DNA from 2 places in the Paenibacillus sp. 2003 genome. Region 1 is predicted to be linked to the other one. Evidence: predicted binding sites of a transcription regulator. Region 1 holds the regulator's gene; the other holds the start of a gene.
The links. Region 1 encodes LexA, which represses DNA repair genes until DNA is damaged. Its sites were predicted from a motif close to CGAACATATGTTCG; they were not measured.
Positions count from the first base shown of each region.

Region 2: a site for LexA is predicted at 4,657-4,670, ahead of recA (recombinase RecA). Genes of this name have one in related genera too.

Region 1 covers NZ_JAVDTB010000001.1:2,454,415-2,462,530, reverse strand. The annotation lists gene J2X75_RS10620 (hypothetical protein) at 134-601, opposite strand; gene J2X75_RS10615 (zinc ribbon domain-containing protein) at 1,533-1,874, opposite strand; gene J2X75_RS10610 (SOS response-associated peptidase) at 2,534-3,205, opposite strand; partial or broken gene J2X75_RS10605 (ATP-dependent DNA ligase) at 3,240-4,096, opposite strand; gene J2X75_RS10600 (hypothetical protein) at 4,176-4,526, opposite strand; partial or broken gene J2X75_RS10595 (NucA/NucB deoxyribonuclease domain-containing protein) at 4,543-4,740, opposite strand; gene J2X75_RS10590 (aldehyde dehydrogenase) at 5,168-6,469, shown strand; gene lexA (transcriptional repressor LexA) at 6,575-7,201, opposite strand; gene J2X75_RS10580 (LysM peptidoglycan-binding domain-containing protein) at 7,498-7,875, shown strand; gene J2X75_RS10575 (DUF896 domain-containing protein) at 7,971-8,116, shown strand, end outside.
Region 2 covers NZ_JAVDTB010000001.1:857,344-865,459, reverse strand. The annotation lists gene J2X75_RS04030 (TIGR00282 family metallophosphoesterase) at 1-487, opposite strand, end outside; gene rny (ribonuclease Y) at 642-2,183, opposite strand; gene J2X75_RS04020 (regulatory protein RecX) at 2,494-3,231, opposite strand; gene recA (recombinase RecA) at 3,523-4,587, opposite strand; gene J2X75_RS04010 (competence/damage-inducible protein A) at 4,831-6,087, opposite strand; gene pgsA (CDP-diacylglycerol--glycerol-3-phosphate 3-phosphatidyltransferase) at 6,195-6,782, opposite strand; gene J2X75_RS04000 (YajQ family cyclic di-GMP-binding protein) at 7,103-7,594, opposite strand; gene J2X75_RS03995 (hypothetical protein) at 7,749-7,913, opposite strand; gene J2X75_RS03990 (helix-turn-helix domain-containing protein) at 7,987-8,116, opposite strand, start outside.

The sequences.
Region 1 (8,116 bases):
CAATCAACGATGCTTACAGAAAAAACATTGGCATGGAGCCACTGGTAGTCTATGAACCATACCTTCAAAGTACTACAAATAAAAAAGGTCCTCCTGCACGGGGGACCCATTTGAACATCTACTATAATATTATTTAGCTAGTTTTTGTGAATTGAATTGTATAAGGTTCGTTGTAGTTGTTGATTCCGTTATCCATAATTCTGAAGTAAACTTTCTCACCAGGTTTAGCATTCCAACTTATTGCCTCAGGGTATCCCCGTCCATTCCAGTTATCCATTTGAATGGACAGGATCGCACCACTTGCATTCATTTTAATAACACCCATAACAATGTCGAAGTTAGCTGGTGGAGTGGCTACAACAGAATATGTGATTTCGGATGAACCGTTTGTATTGTCGACTACATAAAAATCGTTGTCGCTCATGCTATCTAAATACTGTGTTGCGCTAAATCCGGAAGATTGGTTAACACTTGAGTACATCACTTCTGCTGTCTCAAAGGAATCAGCCCAACCAGTTTTAGCGAATGCTGAACTGGAACTGAATGCCAATAAACAAGCGGTTGCCATAATAGAAATAGAAAATTTTCTTAATCTTTTCATATTCAAACCTCCCAAATATACTAGAACCAATAGAGTAAGATTCTGTTTTAAGTTGTTATTTGAAATTAAAGATATCGAAGAGCTCTTGCATAGTTAGGTTGGCCAACCATGGATAAATATACCATATAAAATCGTCATTTGTAAATAATATTATTGTAAAATATTGGGTTTTTGAATGTTATCCTGGAATGTTCTGTTTATTGAATTGATGGAGATGAGTTATTTGTGCAGGAAAAACATGCCTTTTGTCGAATTATTATAGATAGGTGATGAGATAAATTATACATATAAGACATTATCCAAAGATTTGGACTTCCTCACAGCAGCCTTAACCCAAGTCCCTGTGTCCGTCTGGCATATCTAAGCGGATCGTGAATAACTCATTGACTATAGCGGACCAGTAGAGGGGTATAGCGAGTCATCTATTGAGATTATGGGTGGCATATACTTCCGAAATCAGTATGAATTTAGAGCACAAAAAAAGGAGCCAAACTCTGGCTCCTTTTTATTTGTATGCGATTAATTAAAGTATCTTTTAAAGAAATCTAAACTAATGATACCCTCTTTGAAGAAGAGTTCAAGTCCATACAACGACGCAAGCAAGAATCCGCATCCGGCCAATAAACAGTAAAATATAGAATTCCCAGCTCTTGATCACCCGTAATGATGTCCGTAATGTGGACACATGAAAGCATCTCCAGATATGGCACTTCTGCAAGATACACAGTTAATTAAGTTACTAGAAGGTGGTTTAAATCTTTTTATTATATTTCTAAACATTGCTTTAAAGGCTAGCACCGCAAGTACAAACATTGCGATAATGATCCCTATACCGAATAAATTACCCACGATGTTGTTTATGTGCTCTAACATGGCGTTCCTCCGACTATGTATTCAATCCAGAATAGTATTGTTTACTATGTAATATTTACTATTTAAAACTAAAGGTTTCAAATGTCTCAAGAAATTCTGACAAGGCATAGAAACCAATTCCAATGCAAACAAATCCAACGATAAAACAACCAATGATTGAATTAGCAAATCCACTTCCTCGTCCGTAGTGTTCTCCACAATTAGGACATATAATGGCAGAACTTGAGATTGAATGCCCACAAGATCTGCAAGGTTCCACTTTTTTAGTCCTTAGTCCTTTCAATCTTCTGAAGATATTAAGAAACATTCCAGCAATACCCATTAAGCCTAGTACAAATAACGCTAAGATCAATCCTGCAAAGAATACCATACCAAAAACCTCACTGATATTATGAATCATAACAAACTCCTTCAATGATGAAATCAATCCAGAATAGTCTATCAGAACTATGTAAAATTTTCTATACAAATGTGTGGATGTTAGAAAATGAATACTACCTAGTAATAGAAAGGCATCAATTAAGATCATGAGCAGTAAATAATTCCCTAACCTGTTTGAATCTAAGGTACCAAAAAAGGAGGCTTTTATGGCTCCTTCTCATCTAATTATTTATCATCTTTATAAGTTCAGCTAATGCTATGAATCCTCCGCAAATGCAAATTACGAAACCAACGAATGACCCGAAAATTGAATTGAAAACTCCATTAGATCTACCGTAATGGTGTCCGCAATTAGGGCAAATGATAGCTGAAATTGAGATTGTATTACCACAGGATTGGCACTGTTCTAACTTTCGGTTAATTCGACCCTTGAGTAGCCTGAAGACATTGATAAACAATGCTACTAAACAAGCTATACCAAATATAAACAAACAAGTAGTAATGAGACCGGCAATACCCAGAAGTGAGTATGATGCCATATTATCAGCCATTAAGATCCTCCATTTATGTAATCAATCCACTTATGTTATCAAAGTTATTCGTCTATTTCCATATATTTCTGAAATATGAACAGTAAAAAAGAGTGACTACCACTAAGGTATCACTCTAGTCGAAACTCTAATTTACTTTCTTCAACAGTTCCAAACTGTTATTCCTCACATTACCGACTTCCTTCGGCACCTCATACGCTCTCATCTCTGAAGCTTGATATGGCTTAAGCAAACCAAGTAGTGACTGAACATCATCATTATCTCTTCCAAGCCACTCTGCCTCATCCTCAGAGCGCAGGATAACCGGCATGCGGTTGTGGATATCCTCCATAAGGCTATTTGGTTCCGTTGTAATTATTGTGCATGTGCTCAGCTTGTTCCCGTCAGGATCTGTCCAGGTATCGTACAATCCTGCCAAAGAGAACAATCGGTCATCCTTCATCAGAATACGCATTGGTTGCTTTTCCGTTCCTTCCTTACGCCACTCATAAAATCCGTTCGTGGGGATGATGCAGCGTTTGGAGCTGATTAGACGCTTGAAGGAAGTCTTCTCGGTTAACGTCTCAGCACGGGCATTAATCATCTTGTTACCGATCTTGTCATCCTTTGCCCAAACGGGAACCAGTCCCCATCGGAGCGCACCCAATCGATTACCGTCTTTGCTACCGATAATTGTAGGAATGTACTGCATGGGTGCTGCATTGTAATTAGGTTTGTACTCGAATCCATCAGCTATAGAAGCATAGTAACGCTCCATTATTGTATCTAAGGGGTCAGTGATCGTAAATCTACCACACATACAAAGCACCTCCTGTATTGTCCTTAATATATAATCACACGATAAATTGATCAAACACAGGGATACGCAGCGAGCCTGATTTGGTCCAATTACGCATTTTTACTCTGGCCTGAATTCGGGGTTCAAGGTAAACGTGGTTTTTGTCTTCACTTGTTATCAGCTGCTTGCAAACTCCACGAAATGCTTGTTTATGTTTTGGACTGGGACCATATTCAATAATTCCCACTGGGCGTATTCTGCCAGTTGGATCTGGAACGGCAGCAAGCCAACCAAATTCAGCCTTTTTGTATCCTGTGATGAACACATCAGCATAGGAACAGTTAATGACCTTCATCCAGTCCTTGGACCGTCTGCTGACGTACTGGCTGTCTTTACGCTTGCCAACTACACCTTCCATACCCATAGTCTCTATCTGAGTTTATAACTCCTCTCCAGCACCTTCTATATGGGGTACAACTCCAAAGTTAGAGGAAGGAAGAGACAGACTGTGTAGGATCATCTTGCGTTCCATAAGAGGTAGTTTACGTAGATCTCGTCCTTGGAAGAAAAGAATATCAAATATAGCGAATGTGGCTGGCAGCGTACGAGTGAGCTGTTGTATCTTACTATCCTGTTTAGTGCTGAAGCGGCTCATGAATGCTTCGAAATCGTTCAGTCCCGTTGTTGGATAGGCGCATGCTACTTCACCGTCCAAAATGATGTCTGAGTCAAACGGCAACTGTAATTCCGGGTACTGACGAGTGCAGTCATTATTGTGACGTGTATATAACCGGACGGATCCGGACTGTTGCGAATATATCAACCGATGTCCATCAACTTCGGTTCAAAAAGGTAATCCGAATGAGAGAAGGGACCCGGTGCTGTTTCAAGTAACATAGGACTTATGAACATAAAAACATCTCAACCCAATTATAGCGGTTTGCTACAAAGGATTGAGGCGGTAAGTTATGGAGAATATCATTTGTGTCGATCAGTTCATATAAGTACGCTCAAACCATTCAACGGACTCAGTTAGACTCGCAATTCCTAATATGAAAAGACCTAAACCAAAAAGGAAACAGATAAATATTGAATCACCTAATTCATTCATTTTACCGTAATGTTCACCACAGTACGGACAAATAATAGCAGTGTTTGAAATCGAGCGTCTACATGTTTTACAGGGTGTCATTGCCGGAGAATTTATACCTTTTAATTTTCTATAAATATTGATAAAACTCTTGATAATAAACATTACTGATAGCACAAAAATAAACAACGTGATTGCACCCAAACAAAAAACACCAAAGTAGTCACTAATTACGTTAAGTTTTTCACTCATAAAAAAATTTATCCCCTTACTCAAATATAAATTCTACTAATGTACCGTCTGGATATTCCTCCAACTGATTACCTACCAAGCTGCCGGCACCACGATTATCCGATGGACTTATGTATTCGATATCTTCACCTTCACCACCCTCGGCGCACATTTCCATAGGCAACTCGTCACGATCGTATCGTTCGTATCCTTTCTTAGAGTCAATAACTCTTAAATGGCAGATTGCGGTTTTGATCTGATAAATATAACACGCCTTTATACGAATAATCGGACAGACTCGGGGTTCTGTTTACTTCTATTGGCACATATAAGCCGATCTCAGGAGTAGTTGTTGGATTAAAATCTGCTCGCTGTGAAATTGTGGGCGGGAACGGATAAAATCATTAACTTATTAAAGAGAAACTGAAATTAGAATTCTTTCTACAGTGCATTAAACTGTCGAAAACAAAAGATTTAAATCAAGTTTAGAACTTCTAATAGCCATGAAATAGAAGGGAGTACTAGCTTTTAAAACCTCAACCCAACTTCAAATACTCTCAAATCAATGTTTCAAACGTATGTTGAAAGTTTCATATAGAGGAGGTATACTTTAATTAAATTTTTAGCAATTTAATTTTAAATAATTAATTGGAGATGTTAATATGGATCAAGCAAAACAACTGGTGACAGAACAACGTACATTTTTTTATACAGGACAAACTAAAAATATCGAGTATCGGATTAATGCACTTCAACAGCTTAAAAAAGGAATTGAAAAGTATCAGCAACGGATTCAAGATGCACTTCGGGCTGATCTGAACAAATCCGAGTCGGAAGCTTACGGTTCCGAGATTCGCATTGTTCTGGGTGAACTGGATTTTGCACTAGAACATCTGCATGAATGGGCTGCAGCAAAACAAGTCCCAACCAATTCGGCTATACCGGATGGGGTGAGCACCATTTACCCTGAACCATACGGAGTGACGCTTATTATTGCGCCTTGGAACTATCCTTTCCAACTGGCCTTTGGTCCACTGATTGGAGCAATTGCAGCTGGTAACTGTGCAGTTATCAAGCCTTCTGAATTAACACCAGCCGTATCTCGTCTGACATATGATCTGATACAGGAGATCTTCCCTCAGGAGTATATTGCCGTTATGGAAGGGGAAGTCGAAGCCAGCACAGCATTGTTGAAAGAGAAGTTTGATTATATTTTCTTCACAGGAAGCACAGGTGTTGGTCGCATTGTTATGAAGGCAGCTGCGGAGCACTTGACTCCTGTAACTCTTGAGTTGGGTGGCAAGAGCCCTGCTATTGTCCATAGTGATGCAGATTTGAAGCTGGTGGCTCAACGTATTGTTCGCGGTAAATTCCTGAATGCAGGGCAAACATGCGTTGCTCCGGATTACTTGCTTGTGCATGAACAAGTTCATGATGAATTGATTGATCTGATTAGTGCAGAGATCAAAGATAAATTTGGAGATGATGTGCTACAGAATGCTGATTTCCCGCACATTGTCAATGCGCGTAACTTTGATCGGTTGTCGGGATTCCTCACAGATGGCAAAACGCTGATTGGTGGACGTTCTGTACGTGAGCAGTTGCTCATTGAACCGACTGTACTTGGCGATGTGAACTGGGAATCAGCTGTGATGCAAGAAGAGATCTTCGGTCCAATTCTTCCTGTGTTTACGTACAGTGACCTGAATCCTATGCTGGATGAGATTGTTCGCCGGCCAAAACCATTGGCGCTATATCTCTTCACACAGGATGAGCAACTGCAGGATCAGGTTCTGAATCAAGTATCCTTCGGTGGGGGATGTATTAATGACACACTTTCTCATATGACTTCACACTATCTCCCGTTTGGTGGTGTCGGAGAGAGCGGTATGGGCTCATATCACGGTCAACAGAGCTTTGATGTGTTCTCGCATCACAAGAGTGTTCTGAAACGCAGTGAATAATTAGCCGCAAAAATAACATAAACATGAAAAAAAGAGGTTGTCCTGTTGATCAGGGCAACCTCTTTCGTATTTCATTACATCTAGTTGTGTTACTCAAGTTAAATATTAATGAATATCTCGGAAAAGGCCAATGACTTTACCCAGAATACTAACATGTTTCAAACGTAAAGGTTCGAAGGTCGCATTCTCCGGTTGAAGGCGAATATGATCTTTCTCTTTATAGAACGTTTTCACTGTAGCTTCATCGTCTTCAGTCATTGCAACGACGATATCACCGTTATCAGCAGTTTGCTGTTGACGGACAATAACGTAATCTCCATTAACGATTCCAGCTTCCACCATACTATCTCCCACTACTGAAAGCATAAACACTTTTTGTTCGCCTACATAATGTGTAGGAAGAGGGAAGTAGTCTTCAATGTTCTCGGTTGCAGTGATTGGAACCCCGGCTGTAACCTTACCAACAACAGGAATACGTGCAACGCTATGAGCAAATTGATGAGAATGCTCAGATTCTTCCTGGCTCAAAAGCTCAATGGCTCTTGGCTTGGTAGGGTCGCGTCGGATCAAACCTTTTTTCTCCAAACGATCCAAATGTCCATGTACTGTTGAGCTGGAAGCCAGTCCAACAGCTTCACCAATTTCCCGTACGGAAGGAGGATACCCCTTCAACCGGACTTCATTTCGTATAAACTCCAGAATAGCCTGCTGCCTGCTGGATATCTTCGACATACCGTATCAACCCCATTTTAGTAACGTTTGGGAAAATTATAACATAGAACCTCCGTTCGTACAAACATAAGTTCTAAATAAAATAGCATTAAATCAGTGTTTTTAAACTTATAGAACAGAAATTGTCCAAAAGTCAGAGCATAATACTGCAAATGCTTTGCAAAAGGAAGTGAAATAAGAAATTTCTCCTTCAAAAAAGAAGCGCACAATTGTTCTAAAAATCTATTGAACAAAACAAGTGTTCGTGTTATATTGATTTCAACAGATAGGAACAAACGTTTGGAGGCGGGTATTTAATGAGATATTCTACTTATCAAAGCATTTATGAACCAATGAATTCGGAACTGGTGAAGTCTAAAATAGGGAACTACAAGAAGGTTTTAGCGCGTTTCAAGATTTCTTCATGGATGTTAAAGGTAGCCATTACCTCTTTGATTATATTTATTGGATGCAGCACTGTTTTAACTGTATTTGCTGGCAATGAGAATGATGTTCTGCCTGGAGGAAAGATAGCCGTTTCACAAGGGGAAACATTATGGAGTATTTCTTTGGAACATAAACCGACGAATATGGATACACGTATTTATATAGAAGCAATTAAGAAAGTGAATCAACTTCAAGCGACTTCCATCCAAGTGGGGCAAGTACTAACTCTACCGCAATTTGCAGAATAAAATGCACATCAATGAGTGTTAACGCGTGTCAGCTTGACAAGCTGCCTTTATAATGGCAAAGTTAATATGACTTTGTATTTTTGGAGGGGACAAGCTTGGATATAGATAGTCTGGTAGCACGCATTAACGAATTGGCTCGTAAGCAAAAGTCCACTGGATTGTCGGAGGAAGAACTTGCTGAACGTGCCGAGCTAAGAGAGATTTATTTGAGTAATATTCGCAGCAATTTCAGACAACAACT
Region 2 (8,116 bases), 1.6 Mb from region 1:
GCCATCCCATGGCAATCTTTTCTGACGTCGCTTCAGCATGCATATCGACCAAAATACATTTATGGTCTTGGCGCAGCTCATCTACAATTTCATCAGCTACACGGAATGGACAATCCAGAGCAGGCAGGAACGTTCTTCCTTGCAGATTGACAATTGCCAGCTCTTTCCCTTCGCCTTTGACAACCGTGTATCCTCGTCCTGGTGTTCCTGGTGGAAAGTTCGCTGGACGAATCATGCGCGGCTCATCATCTATAAAATCAAAAATATCCTTATTGTCCCAAGTATGATTACCAAGTGTAATACCATGTACACCCCAGTTGAAAAACTCATTTGCGATTGCACCGGTAATGCCGCGACCTGCTGCCGCATTTTCACCATTCACAATCACCACATGTGGCTTATACTTCGATTTCAGATATGGTAAATTTTCCTTTAGTGCCTTACGTCCCACGTTACCTACAATGTCACCAATAAACAAAACTTTCATTGATTACTGCCTCCTCAATTCCTGCAAAGTCCTCTTACTTCAAATGTTGAACCTTTGCAGGACTCTATCTCATGCTCCATGATGTGTAGTTGCATTTTAACAGGCTATCAACAGGAAAAGTGGCCCACTACTGCGGCCACTTTTCCGTAATGCTCTATTTTGCGTATTCAACCGCACGGGTTTCCCGGATGACGGTGACTTTGATGTGACCCGGATAGTCGAGTTCATTCTCAATCATCTTCGTGATGTCACGGGCTAAGCGGAAGGCTTCAGCATCATCGATCTTCTCAGGCTGTACCATAACGCGAACTTCGCGTCCGGCCTGAATGGCGTACGATTTCTCGACACCTTCGAAGGATTCTGAGATTTCTTCCAGCTTCTCCAGTCGTTTGATATACGTTTCCAGCGTTTCGCGGCGTGCGCCTGGTCTTGCTGCGGAGAGCGCATCTGCTGCGCCAACCAACATGGCAATGACCGAAGTCGCTTCACAATCTCCGTGATGGGACGCGATACTGTTGATTACAACCGGATGTTCTTTGTATTTCTTCGCCAGTTCCACGCCAATTTCGACGTGTGATCCTTCCACTTCGTGATCCAGCGCTTTACCGATGTCATGCAATAGACCTGCACGTCTTGCCAGAGTTACGTCTTCTCCGAGTTCGCCAGCCATCAGTCCAGCCAGATAAGCGACTTCCATGGAATGTTTCAAGACGTTTTGACCGTAACTTGTACGGAACTTCAACCGGCCCAAAATTTTGATCAGATCCGGATGCAGACCATGCACGCCCACTTCAAAGGTAGCTTGCTCACCGTACTCACGGATGCGCTCATCCACTTCTTTGCGGGATTTCTCAACCATCTCTTCAATCCGTGCCGGGTGAATACGTCCATCAGCCACCAGTTTCTCCAGGGCAGTACGGGCGATCTCACGGCGAATCGGGTCAAAGCCCGACAGAATAACAGCTTCTGGCGTATCATCGATAATGAGGTCAATCCCTGTAAGGGTTTCAAGCGCACGGATGTTACGTCCTTCACGACCGATAATCCGGCCTTTCATTTCTTCATTTGGCAGGGTAACAACAGATACCGTTGTTTCCGCTACGTGGTCAGCCGCACAGCGTTGGATGGCGAGTGTAATAATCTCGCGGGACTTTTTGTCCGCTTCTTCCTTCGCTTGTTGTTCAATGTCCTTGATCATTTGAGCCGTCTCATGACGAACTTCCTGTTCTACGTTGGACAGTATGATACTGCGTGCGTCTTCCATGGTGAGGTTGGATATACGTTCCAACTCTGTCACCTGGTTTTTGTAAATCATTTCGATCTGCTGCTGAGTCTCATCAATTCGTTTCTCTTTGTTAGCCACTTGCTCTTCTTTACGTTCGAGTGATTCCAATTTTTTATCCAGCGACTCTTCTTTTTGCAACAATCGTCTTTCTTGTCGTTGAATTTCATTTCGACGTTCACGAGTGTCTTTTTCAGCTTCAGCGCGAATGCGATGGATTTCATCCTTCGCCTCCAGCACCGTTTCTTTCTTCAGTGCTTCTGCCTCTTTCTTCGCGTTCTCCACGATTTGTACGGCAGCTTGTTCCGCACTAGAGATTTTAGCCTCTGCAAGAGATTTGCGAATAAAATATCCTACTCCGAACCCAATGAATAGCGCGGCTGCAACGAGAGCGATCGTGATTGCAATTTCCATACTGTTCACCTCCTCGTTGGTTCCTCCAAGGCATTCCTTGGGTCAATTTGCAGTTTTCAAACCTTACATATGTTTGGGAATAACGAATACTCACGGCGATCCCCCGCCGATTTTCATTTCACATGTACATGTTTCCACGTACTATTCACTGTTTCCAGCGAACCCATAATTAAGAATGGTATAAATCTTAAGAAACCGAAACCGCTTTTTTGGAAGGAAAAAGGGTTGTCCATTTCTTACAGACTCATGTCCATTTTAGTATTTGACGAAAGAAATTGTCAAGAGAATGCAGTATAGAGACTCTAGTCTGCTAATCCCATAACAACGCTTCGTCATCTTCAGGGTCCCCAGCCTCATCTTCTTCAATTAAACAATTCACGACCCGGCGCACCATATCCATTGAAAAACCACGTCTCATTAGGAAGGGAAGCGTTTTATTTTTCTTTGCTTTGACGTCCCCTTTGACCTGATTCCATTTTTTGCGTCCGGCACTCAGAGCAGTCTCAAATTCCGCATCCGTACTAACACCTTCCAGTGCTTCAGCAATTAGATCATTGGCAATGCCCTTTTGACGCAGCTCTTGCCTTATCCACAGTTTTCCCTTCCGCTTGCCCTCCATACGCTGTCTTGTCCATTCCTTCGCAAATAGATCGTCATCCACTAACTTCTCCCGCTCAAGTCGATCCAGCGTCTCTTCAATTAATGGTGCAGCAAACTCTTTTTGACGAAGTTTCTGACTTAATTCATGGCGTGTTCGCGGCTTATGCTCCAAAAAGCGCAGAGACTGTGCATACGTCCGCTGTCGCTCATCAGCTACAATGATTTCTTCCAGATCCTTCTTCATAAACGTATTGCCTTGAGTCATCCTGTATTTTATCATCACATCTTCAAGAACCGTAATGGAGTGGATACCAAAATTGATTCGATAGCGAGCTTGCCTGCTCTTCGTTCGTTCTACACGTGTAATAGCCAGTTCTTCGTTGTCCGGAAATTGGGATAGGCCGTCCTGTTCTGCTTCTTCATATAAGTCCTCGTCATGTTGATCCATTCTGGTCTCCCCTTTCATAACATTTTCATTCTGACTACGCCAAGCACATCTTCACATAAGACAAAGAAGACAAAGAACACTAATAATACAAAAGACCGGGAACTCAGCCCGGCCTTTACTCCACAGTTAGCGTGCTAACAGCCCCTGTCCATTGGGACAGGGGCTGTTAGGCAGCACGAGTACACCCACTACAATCCATTATCCAGATTGATCCAAGCTCAATCAGATAAGTTTACGGAGTCCAGAGGGCAACACCCTCAGGATCCTCCCAACAAGGGAGGACTTGAGAGATTACTCGTTGATTTCAAACAATTCTTGTTCTTCTGCTGCTTCTTTTTGTTGCTCTTCACTAGTTGGCGCAGGAACTGCAGTAGTCAAGTTACTTGCTACACGAATTTTTTGTTCAATGATTTCAGCAATATCTTTATGCTCTTTCATGAACTGCTTCGCGTTCTCACGGCCTTGTCCTAAACGCTCGCCTTCGTATGAGTACCATGCACCACTTTTATTAACGATGTCCAGCTCTGTACCAATGTCAATGATACTGCCTTCTCTCGAGATACCCTCACCGTACATGATATCCACTTCCGCTTGTTTAAACGGAGGTGCTACTTTGTTTTTCACGACTTTAATACGAGTACGGTTACCAATCATGTCATTGCCTGATTTGATACTCTCAATACGACGCACATCCAGACGTACTGTGGAATAAAACTTCAGAGCACGACCACCAGGTGTTGTTTCTGGGTTACCAAACATAACGCCGACTTTCTCACGAAGCTGGTTGATGAAGATTGCGATTGTTTTGGATTTGCTGATTGCACCAGACAATTTACGCAGCGCCTGAGACATCAAACGCGCTTGCAAACCTACGTGTGAATCACCCATTTCGCCTTCAATCTCTGCTTTTGGTACCAATGCGGCTACAGAGTCAATAACAACGATATCTACTGCACCACTGCGCACAAGAGCTTCTGCAATTTCCAGCCCTTGCTCACCCGTATCTGGCTGAGATAGAAGCAATTCGTCAATGTTAACACCCAATTTGCTTGCATATTGAGGATCAAGAGCATGCTCGGCATCGATAAATGCTGCTTGTCCACCAACGCGTTGTACTTCAGCAATCGCATGCAATGCGACAGTTGTTTTACCTGAGGATTCAGGTCCATATATTTCAACAATACGGCCTTTAGGCAAGCCGCCTGTTCCTAATGCAATATCCAAAGCCAAGGAACCACTGGGAATAATTTCCACATTCATATGCGTGGACTCACCCAGTTTCATGATGGATCCTTTACCAAATTGCTTCTCTATTTGACGGAGCGCCATATCAAGCGCGGCACGACGGTCTGACAATAAGCTCACACCCTTTACTGTTTATAAGATAATGATACCTTGTTTTAACACGTTTGCCAAGCTTTTTTTCGAACATACATTCGTTTTTTTTGTAAAGGCCGAGGCGCCTCTTCCTCAAGGAAACTTTCCATTAAACAGAAAAAAGAACCGTAAACAAGGCTGTAAAGCCTAATTCTACGGTTCTTCCGTCTTCCTTAATTATACTTGCTTGGAACTGTAAATGCAATCGAAGCTATTAACTAATCAATCCATCGCCACAAGTTTTTGCCATAAACGATAGAGAATCGCTTTGGCTGAACGAATGCGAACCGTCTCGCGATTACCATTAATACGCAGCTCATGAATTTCCGTTTCTTTTCCACGTTCAGCAAGAGCGATGAAGACAAGTCCGGGTGGTTTGCGTTCCGAATATCCCGGTCCAGCTACACCGGTAACAGCCAAGCCAAAATCAGCATCGCCAATCATGCGGATCTGCTCAGCAAGCACTTTTGCAACCTCAGGACTTACCGCCCCTGGTGCATCTTCACCTTCCAGATAATCATGAGGCACATTCAGCAGCTTTTCTTTAATTTCATTGGAGTAACAAACAATTCCACCTTTGAGCATTGACGCACTTCCGGGTACAGAGGTCAGACTTTGCATGACAAGCCCTCCTGTACAGCTCTCAGCAGCGCTGAGCGTCAGCCCCATGTCAGACATCATGGTTACAATCGTGTACTCTATAGGCACATCCTCATTCGCGTAGAGATGTTCTGTCAAACGCTCCCGAATCTGAACCTCCATCGCATCCAGCTTCAGCTTCGCCTCTCCCTCACTCGCAGCCTTTGTGGATACACGTACCGTAACTTCGCCTTCGCTCGCGTAAGGAGCAATCGTAGGGTCTGTCTGCGCGTCAATCAGATCCAATAGTCGATCTTCCAAAGCAGATTCACCAATACCTGCGAATTTGAGCATTCGGGAATAGATCGGCATCTCTTCTGTGAGTACATGCTGGAACAGCCAAGGTTTGACTTCCTGTTCAAACATTGGAATCAGCTCTTTAGGTGGTCCAGGCATCACAACATAATATTTGTCATTGTCAGAAATCGCATTTCCTGCCGCAAGGCCCGTTTCATTGGCCAGAGGTGTTCCGCCATCAATAACGATCGCCTGACGTCGGTTATTCTCTGTCATGTCCACATTACGATCTCTGAAAAAGCTCTCAATTTTGTCCATTGCCATTCGATCTGTATGCAGTTTTCGGTTAAGAACAGCTGCGAGCGCATCCTTGGTCAGATCATCTTGGGTAGGTCCGATGCCACCGGAAAATAAAATAATGTCTGCACGGCTCTGCGCAATGCGAATAGCTTCACTAAGTCGGTTCAGGTTATCCCCAACCACCGTTTGGAAATATACATCGATCCCCATCGCAGCCAATTCACGGGATAGGTATCTGGCATTGGTATTGACGATTTGTCCAAGCAGCAGCTCTGTGCCAACTGCAATGATTTCTGCCTTCATTGAGCATCCTCCTATACACGTGGTGAGTGATCAAAGGGCAATAGGATAATTTCCTATTGCCCCTGACCCAATGCTTCCTTCATGATTACCCATTTAAGAACAAACCATTATGCTTTTGTTAAATGAAGCAAATTTTTGTTTTTGATAAAGTAATCGATACCCGACCAGATGGTAATAAGCGCTGCTGCCCATACCGCAATAATATCGACGTGAATACCCGTGTATGAAAACGGGAAATTATTCAACAGCAACAGCACAATCGCCACAATCTGCACTACAGTCTTCAGCTTGCCCCAAGCACTGGCGGCAACAACCGAACCATCAAGCAATGCAATTTGACGCAAGCCGGTAACTGCAAATTCACGACTAATAATAACAACTGCAATCCAGGAATCCAGCTTGCCCATCTCCACAAGCGAGATCAATACTGCAGTAACCAGCAGCTTGTCTGCGAGTGGATCGAGCAGTTTCCCCAGATTGGTAACCATGTTATTTTTCCGCGCAAGGTATCCGTCAATTCCATCTGTGCTTGCGGCGATGATAAAAATAACAGCAGCAATCAGTTGATTATACGGAAGCGAAAAGCTTCCAAGCTGCAACGGCTCTGGATAAAATGGAAAATCCACGAGCAGGAACACCATCAAAAAAGGGATTAAGCAAATTCGTGCAAGCGTAATCCGGTTGGGTAAATTCACAAGACGCCCTCCCTCATATCCTCCATTACTCCAAACAATCATCATAATCCCGTTATCATCATCCGGAACATGAAATGTACAGTTTCAATGTCAATCCAGATTAACATGATCCCACTATGTAGAAACGCAAAAAATAAAGTCAACCGCTCAAAAGCAAAACCGCTTTAAACGTTCCGGTGACTTCCAGAAGATGTACTGCTTTTCACAAAGTCAGCAAACGATGAGGACTGGACTTGATGCTTGACTGCCAGCAATGCACACTTAGTATAATATACGCCCAATACCGTGTCAAAAAACACTTTAGCTACAAAATGACCATATTACTTAAAATTTGTATATTGCAAATCCAGAGGTAGATTAGCACCATTTAGCAGCTGCATGACAGCTTGCAAATCATTTTTACTCTTACCAGTTACCCGCAGCTGGTCTCCCTGAATCTGACTCTTCACTTTCATCTTGGAGTCCCGAATAAGAATATTGATTTTCTTGGCGATGTCCTGATCAATCCCCTGTTTAAAATTCAAACGCTGGCGGACTGTACCAGAAGACGCTGGCTCTACCTTTGCGTAATCGATGTTTTTCAATGGTAGACCACGCTTCGCCATTTTGGATTGCAGCACGTCAATGACAGCCTTGAGTTTGGTCTCATCATCAGATACGATCGTTAACGCATCCTTATCCAGTTTCAGGCTGCTCTTGCTGCCCTTGAAGTCATAACGAGTGCCAATTTCTTTCTCGGTTTGTGTAACGGCATTTGTCAGTTCTTGCAAGTCCATTTTGGACACGATATCAAATGAATTTTCTGAGCTCAAACCAGTCACCCTTTCAGTTAATCGTATGTTCTGTAACATTATAGAGGATACCTTAAGCAAAAGTCTAATTTCAAGCTGTTTTACACAAAGAAAAAAGCATTTTTGGCAGCCACTTCAAGTGGCTGCCAAAAATGCTTGCTGATCCAGCTTCCAACTAATAGCGGCTGCGGTTGGGCTGTCTGAACATATCGAGCACACCCAAAAGTACATGTGCAAGTCCAAAACCCAATATTCCGTAACCCCAAGCACTTGGAGTCAGGTAATAACCCAGGAGGCTGACAATGATCCCTAAACCTGTTACGATCCAGCTGACTGTCACAGCCATCCACCTCACTTCACCAAAAGTTAACTGCAAGTTAAGACACGATTATTGTCTCCTGCAGTTGACCTGGTTATTCGCTACCCGTGGTACCCCCTGTACCGTCCGTTGATCCATTTTCAACACCTGTGGAAGAAGTAGTGTTACTACTGTCTTCACCAAGCTTCAGACGGATCCGATTGGTCGCCTTGCCATCCGTTACA